4 regions of the Halomonas sp. I5-271120 genome follow, and region 1 is predicted to be linked to each of the others. Evidence: predicted binding sites of a transcription regulator. Region 1 holds the regulator's gene; each other region holds the start of a gene.
The links. The regulator sigma-54, encoded in region 1, starts transcription at its own class of promoters, with help from an activator protein. The targets are predictions, from matches to a motif close to TGGCACNNNNNTTGCTNT.
Positions count from the first base shown of each region.

Region 2: a site for sigma-54 is predicted at 1,353-1,370, ahead of urtA (urea ABC transporter substrate-binding protein). Genes of this name have one in related genera too.
Region 3: a site for sigma-54 is predicted at 811-828, ahead of glnA (glutamate--ammonia ligase). Genes of this name have one in related genera too.
Region 4: a site for sigma-54 is predicted at 941-958, ahead of speB (agmatinase). Genes of this name have one in related genera too.

Region 1 covers NZ_CP130701.1:2,794,806-2,797,010, forward strand. Annotated here, with positions in the region: gene hpf (ribosome hibernation-promoting factor, HPF/YfiA family) at 1-216, opposite strand, end outside; gene Q2K57_RS12495 (RNA polymerase factor sigma-54) at 373-1,785, opposite strand; gene lptB (LPS export ABC transporter ATP-binding protein) at 1,988-2,205, opposite strand, start outside.
Region 2 covers NZ_CP130701.1:3,026,809-3,029,013, forward strand. Annotated here, with positions in the region: gene Q2K57_RS13575 (tripartite tricarboxylate transporter permease) at 1-1,027, shown strand, start outside; gene urtA (urea ABC transporter substrate-binding protein) at 1,463-2,205, shown strand, end outside.
Region 3 covers NZ_CP130701.1:1,871,329-1,873,533, forward strand. Annotated here, with positions in the region: gene Q2K57_RS08335 (hypothetical protein) at 1-382, opposite strand, end outside; gene glnA (glutamate--ammonia ligase) at 1,023-2,205, shown strand, end outside.
Region 4 covers NZ_CP130701.1:2,019,002-2,021,206, reverse strand. Annotated here, with positions in the region: gene Q2K57_RS09055 (sigma-54-dependent Fis family transcriptional regulator) at 1-817, opposite strand, end outside; gene speB (agmatinase) at 1,078-2,028, shown strand; gene Q2K57_RS09045 (YjiH family protein) at 2,148-2,205, shown strand, end outside.

The DNA.
Region 1 (2,205 bases):
GGCGTACATATCTGTGTCTTCGGCTTCGGCATGCAATTCAGCACCGGCTGCATGCAGGGTGCAGCCGGCCTGCTGGCGCTCTTTCTCGATGGAAAGGGTGGCCTGAACCGTGGTGATGTTGTCGTAATGACGCTCCAGGCGGGCGAGCTTCTCGTTCACATAGTCACGCAGTGCGTCGGTGAGTTCGACGTGATGGCCGGTGATGTTGACTTGCATGGCACGCTCCTTATCCTGCGGTTGGCCAATCGATTGTAACCCTTTTTGGCGCGCTGCATACCCCTTCTCAAGGCGCTTTTCCTACGCGATTACTTTCGGTGTTTTTCCACCGCCAGGTCAACAGGTTATGCCGTTAAGGTGCGGTTCTTCACGGCATCATGAAAGCCGCTTGCGCTCACTGGAAGGTGGGATGCCCAGCGCTTCTCGATACTTGGCCACGGTACGCCTGGCTACCTGTATACCACTATCGGCCAGCAGATCGACCAGCTTGCTGTCTGAGAGCGGCTTGCGCGGCGGCTCGCTGCCGATCAGCTTCTTTAGCCGCGCGCGAATGGCCGTACTGGAATGCGCGTCACCGCCTTCGCCGCCGACCTGGCTCGAGAAGAAATACTTCAGCTCAAAAACGCCCCGCGGGGTATGGATGAATTTCTGCGTGGTGACCCGCGAGATCGTCGATTCATGCATTTCGACCTGTGCGGCGATGTCGGCCAGGATCAGGGGCTTCATGGCCTCTTCGCCCTTATCGAGGAAATCGAGTTGGCGAACCATGATTTCGCGCCCCACGCGCAGCAGGGTGTCGTTGCGGCTCGACAAGCTCTTGATCAGCCAGCGAGCCTCCTGCAGATGCTGCTTCATGAAGGTGTTGTCGTCGCTCTTGTCGGCACGACGAATCAGTGCGGCATAATCCGGCTGGATGCGCATCCGCGGCAGTGCCTCGGGGTTGAGCTCGATATGCCACCCCTCATGGCTGTGCCGGGCGATCAGGTCGGGAATCACATAATCGCTGCCGTCGTTGTCGAACGCCTGGCCGGGTCGCGGATCGAGTGAGCGGATCAGGGCGATCACCTGGCCTAGCTGCTCGTCGTCCAGTCGCAACCGCCGCTTGAGCAGCTTGCGATCATCGCTGGCCAGGGCCTCGAGAAACTGGCGAATCAGGCGCTTGGCCTGGGGAAGCAGGGGAATGTCTGCCGGCAGGGCGCCAAGTTGGAGTAGCAGGCACTCGCGCAGGTCGCGGGCAAAGATACCGGTGGGCTCGAACTGCTGCAGGCGCAGCAGGACCCGTTCGACGTCACTGGTCTTGAGGCTGTCGAGCCCCTGGGCACGCAGGCCCTGAGTCAATTCGTCGAGGCTGCCTTCCAGGTAGCCGCTGGGGGCCACGGCATCGATCAGGCTCTCGGCAATCTGGCGTTCGGTATCATTGACGTCGGCCATGGCCAGTTGCCAGGCGAGATGGTCGCGCAGGCTGACACCGATGGCATTGCGATCGAGGTCGGGGCCCTCTGAGCCGGCTCCTGAGGCCGCCATGTCCTGATAGGTATCAGACCAGTCGCTGTCGGTAGACAACTCGCTTGGAATCTCGGTAGACCAGTCATCCTCACGTGGCTCGGCAACGTCCTGCTCGCCATAGGCCTCATCGAGTTCCAGCATGGGGTTGGATTCCAGCGCCTGCTGAATCTCCTGGCGCAAATCCAGGGTCGAGAGTTGCAGCAGCGCGATCGCCTGCTGGAGCTGAGGTGTCATGGTCAGCTGGGTGCCGACGCGGAGTTGCAACGAGGGTTTCATGACCATGGCGTGGCGCGTGTCAGCAAAATGGAATGGATAACTTAGCCCCTGGCCGGATGCCATGCAAGCCACTGAGAGCAAATCATTAGCAATAAACATGCCATTGACAGGCAAAGATTCGCATTTCGAATGTCAGGCAGGGGCTTTGTGTCGTCGGGGGAGGTGGGGTTCCTGCGCCAGATTGGCATCTAGAGCGCTGCAGTGAGGCCTAGAGCCGGAAATCCTCGCCCAGGTAGACGTCCCTGACCTTCTGGTTGGCGAGGATGGCCTCGGTATCGCCTGCGGCAATGATTTCACCGTCGCCGACGATGTAGGCGCTGTCGCAGATATCCAGGGTCTCACGCACGTTGTGGTCGGTGATCAGTACGCCGATGCCGCGTGCGCGCAGGGCACGGATGATCGACTTGATGTCGGATACCGAGATCG
Region 2 (2,205 bases), 230 kb from region 1:
CACCGGCAAGAATCCGATGAAGACCGTGGTCGCGGCCTGCATCGGCCTGATGATCGCCACCGTGGGCATCGATTCCACCGGTACGCAGCGCTACACCTTCAATGTGCTGGAGCTTTACGAGGGCGTCGACTTCATCATCGCCATCGTTGGCCTGTTCGCGATCTCCGAGCTGATGTTCTTCATCGAGGATCGAGCCGGCGGTGGCAAGGAAAAGATCGCCGTCAACAAACTGTCGCTTTCCTGGAAGGACATCCGCGACATTCTGCCCACCAGCCTGCGTGGCGGGGTGCTCGGGTTTGTCGCCGGGGTGCTGCCGGGGGCAGGGGCATCGCTTGGCAGCTTCATCAGTTACACCCTGGAAAAGCGCGTGCTGGGCCGAAAGGGGTACTTTGGAGAAGGCGATCCGCGCGGCGTGGCGGCGCCCGAAGCCGGCAACAACGGCGCCTCCAGCGGTGCCCTGGTGCCGATGCTGACGCTTGGCGTGCCTGGCAGTGGCACCACCGCGGTGCTGCTGGCGCTGCTGATTTCGCTCAACATCACCCCCGGCCCGCTGATGTTTACCCAGAACGCGGACATCGTCTGGGGCGTGATTGCGGCGCTGCTGATCGGCAACTTCCTGTTGTTGCTGCTCAACATTCCGCTGGTCGGCATCTTCGTCAAGCTGCTCTCGGTCCCCCCGATGTACCTGCTGCCGATCGTGACCATGGTGGCCTTCGTCGGCATCTACTCGATCAGTAACACCACCTTCGATCTCTACTTCATGGTGGCCTTCGGCGTCTTCGGCTATGTGTTGCGCAAGCTGGAAATACCGCTGGTGCCGATCATTCTCGGCCTGCTGCTGGGGCCAGAAATGGAGAAGAACCTGCGCCATGCGCTCGAGATCTCCGATGGCGACTGGATGGTGCTGTGGGATAGCGGCCTCGCCATCGGCCTGTGGGTCGTCGCTGGCCTGGGCCTGATTCTGCCCTACGTCGTGGGTCCTCTCCTACGGCGTCGCATGCAGGCGGGCGGGTCCCAGACGGACTGACGCTGGTATTTTTCATCCGGTACGTTTTATCCGTACGTCTTATCAAGCAAACGCATCACCTTTTTGGGGCATCGGCCATCTGGCCGGTGCCCTTTTTTATGCTGGGTTGGTCATATTGATGCATGATGCCGACGCTCATACCTCCCTGTATCTCATTAATGTATACAGCTGCACCATTAAGGCACATGGCCAAGATCGAAATGGCCAAAAGAGGGCACGTAATGGGCACATGAGCAGGTGAGGGCGACGACCCGGGAAGGGGGCAGGTTATTTAGTGTTCTCTAACACAATGATTCCCAATGATTATTGGGACTTGCTGAGGTGTTGGCACGACCCTTGCGAAGTGTTTTGGGCCGGCCGATGAACGGCCGGCAGCGTCGCTGGATATTGCCGAATAACAATTTTCAAAAACAAGACACAAGCAAGGAGATCCATGTGAACACTTCGACCCCTTCCTATCGCTGGCTGGCTGCGGCCCTGCTCTCTGTAGGCGTGGCCCTGCCGGCACAGGCACAAGAAGACCCGATCAAGGTCGGCATTCTGCACTCGCTCTCCGGCACCATGGCGATCAGTGAGTCCACCCTCAAGGACACCATGCTGATGCTGATCGAGCAGCAGAACGCGGCGGGCGGTCTGCTGGGACGTCAGCTCGAGCCGGTGGTGGTGGACCCGGCCTCCAACTGGCCGCTGTTCGCCGAGAAGGCCCGTGAGCTGCTGGCGCAGGAAAAGGTCGACGTGATCTTCGGCAACTGGACCTCGGTGTCCCGCAAGTCGGTGCTGCCGGTCGTCGAAGAACTCAACGGTCTGCTGTTCTATCCGGTGCAGTACGAGGGCGAGGAGTCCTCCGAAAACGTGTTCTATACCGGTGCAGCGCCCAACCAGCAGGCCATTCCTGCGGTCAATTACCTGATGAACAACGTCGGTGTGGAGCGCTGGGTGCTGGCCGGCACCGACTATGTCTATCCGCGTACCACCAACAAGATCCTCGAGGCCTATCTGAAGGACCATGGCGTCGCCGACGAGGACATCATGATCAACTACACGCCGTTCGGGCATTCCGATTGGCAGAACATCGTCTCCGACATCAAGCGCTTCGGCAGCGAGGGCAAGAAGACGGCGGTGGTCTCGACCATCAATGGCGATGCCAATGTGCCGTTCTATCGTGAACTCGGCAACCA
Region 3 (2,205 bases), 920 kb from region 1:
GCCGCCGCAGGGTCGTTATCAGTGCGGGGGTATGGGGCTGGAAGGTCATGGCATCCCATTGCTGATGCTCTAGCAGGTTGTCGACCTGGCTGAGCCAGCTGCTGCGTAGCCGTCCGTGGGGAGAGAGAAAGACCAGGATGTCGGCAGAGGTGATGCGGGCGATGGCGTTGCCACGGGCGCCGAAGGTGGCGTGATCGCAGACGGTGAAACGGCCGCCGAAGCGTCGGCTCAGCGTCGCCAGGCGTGCGTTCTCGGCGGTGCCGATGACCTGGATGTCGACCCGCGCCGGATGCCGGCGCACGGCTTCGTTGAGGGTGGCCAGGCAGCGTGGCAGTTGAGCGCCCATGAGCCTGGAATCAACGATAATGCTATAGGCCTTCATCTGCGGTGACGCTCCTGCGTGGATTTGGGCAACGCGCTCATGGGGGCGTATCGCGGTGTGGGATGTCACCGGCTCCAGGCATTTCGGGCAACGAAGGCGCCAGGCTGCACCTTTGCTGTGTAATAAAGTGTAGCTTTGAGTTTCATAAGGTAGCAATACTATCTTTAGCTGATATGACCGGGGTCCGAGGGCTTGGTTCGACTCATTCAAACTGGTGGGACGGCTCAACGTGGCACGCGGCGTCACGGGTGTGATGTTTTGGTGCATGCCCGGTTAATTGTGTTCAATTTTGGTGCATAGAGTGCGCCAGCAAGACGAGAGACGCGTCCAAAAAGGCGAATAATGGGGTCTTTTCGTTGGTGGTGATCAGGAAAAAGTCATTTTTAATCAGCCGGTTATTCCTTTCCTTTGTCCGCTATGCGCCATTTTGGCACGTCCCCTGCATTATACTTTCCAGTGACATTTTGCAGTGACATGACACCTTTCATGTCCTGTACCGGCGACCATGGGCCTGAGGCCTTTGGCATGGTACAAACGATTCGGTCCCGTTTTGCTATAGCGGCGGGCCCGAGGCACGTAACGACCTCGCCGGGCACGCACGCCAACCACAAGAGCCATCGCTCATCCTCTGGAGGACACCATGTCTGAGAAGACCCTCGCACTGATCGAAGAACACGACATCAAGTGGGTAGACCTGCGCTTCACCGATACCATCGGTAAAGAGCAGCATGTCACCATTCCGGCGCACTCCGTGGACGAGGAATTCTTCGACAACGGCCAGATGTTCGATGGTTCTTCCATCTCTGGCTGGAAGGGCATCAACGAGTCCGACATGATCCTGCGCCCGGAAGACGGCAGCGCCTACCTGGACCCGTTCACCGAAGACGCCACCCTGGTGCTGCGCTGCGATATCATCGAGCCGGCCACCATGCAGGGCTACGAGCGTGATCCGCGCTCCATCGCCAAGCGCGCCGAGGCGTACCTGCAGTCCACCGGCCTTGGCGATACCGCCTTCTTCGGGCCGGAACCCGAGTTCTTCATCTTCGACGAAGTGCACTGGAAGTCCGATATCCAGGGCTCCATGTACAAGATCACCTCCGAAGAAGGTGCCTGGGCCACCGACAGCGTCGTCGAAGGCGGCAACCTGGGTCACCGTCCGCGCGTCAAGGGCGGCTACTTCCCGGTCCCGCCGGTGGATAGCTTCCACGACATGCGCGGCGCCATGTGTAACACCCTGGAAGCCATCGGCCAGAGCGTCGAAGTGCACCACCACGAGGTGTCCAACGCCGGCCAGAACGAGATCGGGGTCAAGTTCAACACCCTGGTCAAGAAGGCCGACGAAGTGCAGTCCATGAAGTACGTGATCCACAACGTGGCTCACGCCTATGGCAAGACGGCCACCTTCATGCCCAAGCCGCTGGTCGGTGACAACGGTTCCGGCATGCACGTCCACCAGTCCTTCTGGAAAGACGGCGTCAACCAGTTTGCCGGTGACGAGTACGCGGGCCTGTCCGAAATGGCGCTCTACTACATCGGCGGCATCATCAAGCACGCTCGTGCCCTGAACGCCTTCACCAACGCTTCTACCAACTCCTACAAGCGTCTGGTGCCGGGCTTCGAAGCGCCGGTGATGCTGGCCTACTCGGCGCGTAACCGCTCCGCGTCCATCCGCATTCCCTACACCGCAAGCCCGAAGGGCAAGCGCATCGAGGCCCGCTTCCCGGACCCGACCGCCAACCCCTACCTGTGCTTCTCGGCGATGCTGATGGCCGGCCTCGATGGCATCAAGAACAAGATCCATCCTGGCGATGCCATGGACAAGA
Region 4 (2,205 bases), 780 kb from region 1:
TGACCTTAAGCAGCTTGGTCTGCATCGCCAGCGGCAGTTCGCCGATCTCATCGAGAAACAGGGTGCCGCCGGCTGCCTGCTCCAGCAGGCCGGCCTTGCCCCTGGGATTGCTACCGCTGAACGCCCCCGGCTGATAGCCGAACATTTCCGACTCGAACAGGCTCTCGGGGATGGCGCCACAGTTGACGTCGATGAAGGGCCCGTCGCCCCGCGCGCTCCAGCGGTGCAGCTGCCGGGCGAAAGCGGTCTTGCCCACACCGGACTCGCCCAGCATCAGTACATTGGCATCGGTCGGCGCGACGCGCTTGAGCAGCAGGGCGATCTCCTGCATCACGCTGCTGCGCACTTCCAGTACACCAGAAAGGCCTGCCAGTGCCGGGTCCTGTTCGCCGGCCGCCGCCCCCTCTCCGACGCTGCGCTTGAGGTGATCGCTGAAGCGCTGCTGCAGCAGGGCGTACTCCTCCTGAAGCAGCTGAAGGTCGGTTAAATCCATCGAGCGGCTGACCACGCAGGCCAGCCGCCCCTCGCTGAAGACCGGATGCGCCTGGGCGACCACCCGCCGACCGGTGCCGGTGTGCTGCAACAGCTGCGCCGGCTTGCCGGTGCTGAGCACCTCGAGGCTCACCGAAGGCTTGAGCACGCCCTGCTCCACCAGGGTGCGGACATTGCTGCCACGCAGCGCCTCGCAGGACATGCCATAGACAGCGGCGGCCCCGGGGCTTACGTCGCGCACCTGGCCGCCGGCATCGACCACGAAAAAGTGATCATGCGCGGTATCGATGATGGTTCTGAGAATGGCGCTGTCCAGCTCGCTCATGAGGTGTCCTCGGCCGATACACTTTTGAATCAATGATGCAAAGATGCATCATCATCGCCCGCCAGGCAATGCATTACTGCATCGCCGATGACCCAACTTGTTGAAATTCAATGATGTGAAAGTTGGCACGTTTCCTGCTCTATAACCCCATATAGGGATTCCTGACCGGGACGACTGATCAGGTCTCTTTGCAAGGACTCTTACAGGGGCTCCTGACAAGAGACGCCTTGAATACCGACACCAAGAACAAGGAGCAGGACGTGAGCGACTTCAACCAGCCATTAGGCGGCAATGACATGCCACGTTTCGGAGGCCCGGCCACCATGATGCGGCTGCCGACACAGGAATCCGCCGCCGGCCTCGACGCCGCCTTCATCGGCATTCCGCTGGATATCGGCACCTCGAACCGCCCCGGTGCCCGCCTGGGGCCGCGTCAGATTCGCGATGAATCCCGCATGCTGCGCCCTTACAACATGGCCACTCGCGCGGCGCCCTTCGACAGCCTGCAGGTTGCCGATATCGGCGATGTGCCGATCAACACCTTCCACCTGCCCAAGAGCATGGACATCATCAGCAACTTCTACGATGAGGTCCTCTCCCACGGCTGCGTGCCGCTTACCCTGGGCGGCGATCACACCGTGACGCTGCCGGTGCTACGCGCTATCGCCAAGAAACACGGTCCGGTGGGGCTGATCCATATCGATGCCCATGCCGACGTCAACGACCACATGTTCGGCGAGCCGATCGCCCACGGCACCCCGATCCGCCGCGCCCAGGAAGAAGGCCTGCTCGACAGCCGCCGGGTCGTCCAGATCGGCCTGCGCGGCACCGGCTATTCCGCCGACGACTTCGACTGGTGCCGCGACCAGGGCTTCCGCGTGGTCACCGCCGAGCAGTGCTGGCACAAGTCGCTCGAGCCACTGATGGCCGAGGTGCGTGAGCAGATGGGCGATGGCCCGGTGTATATCACCTTCGACATCGACGGCCTAGACCCGGCGTTCGCCCCGGGCACCGGCACCGTGGAAGCCGGCGGTCTGACTATGCCCCAGGGCATGGAGATCGTGCGCGGCGCCCGCGGCCTCAACGTGGTCGGCGGCGACCTGATGGAAGTCGCCCCGCCCTACGACACCAGCGGCAACACCGCGCTGATGGGCGCCACCCTGCTCTACGAAATGCTCTGTGTGCTCCCGGGCGTCATGCATCGCGACTGACGGCTGACGTCCTCAAGAGACGTCACCACTGACTCGGCCAGCGGCAAGCCCCTGGCCGCCACGTCTGAATGACACACCCAACACCCTAAGCCCATTACAACTCCAATAGGGAACACCTCATGTCTTCATCACTAGACGCAACCGACGAGATTGCCACCCACCCCGAGCCGCTGAACC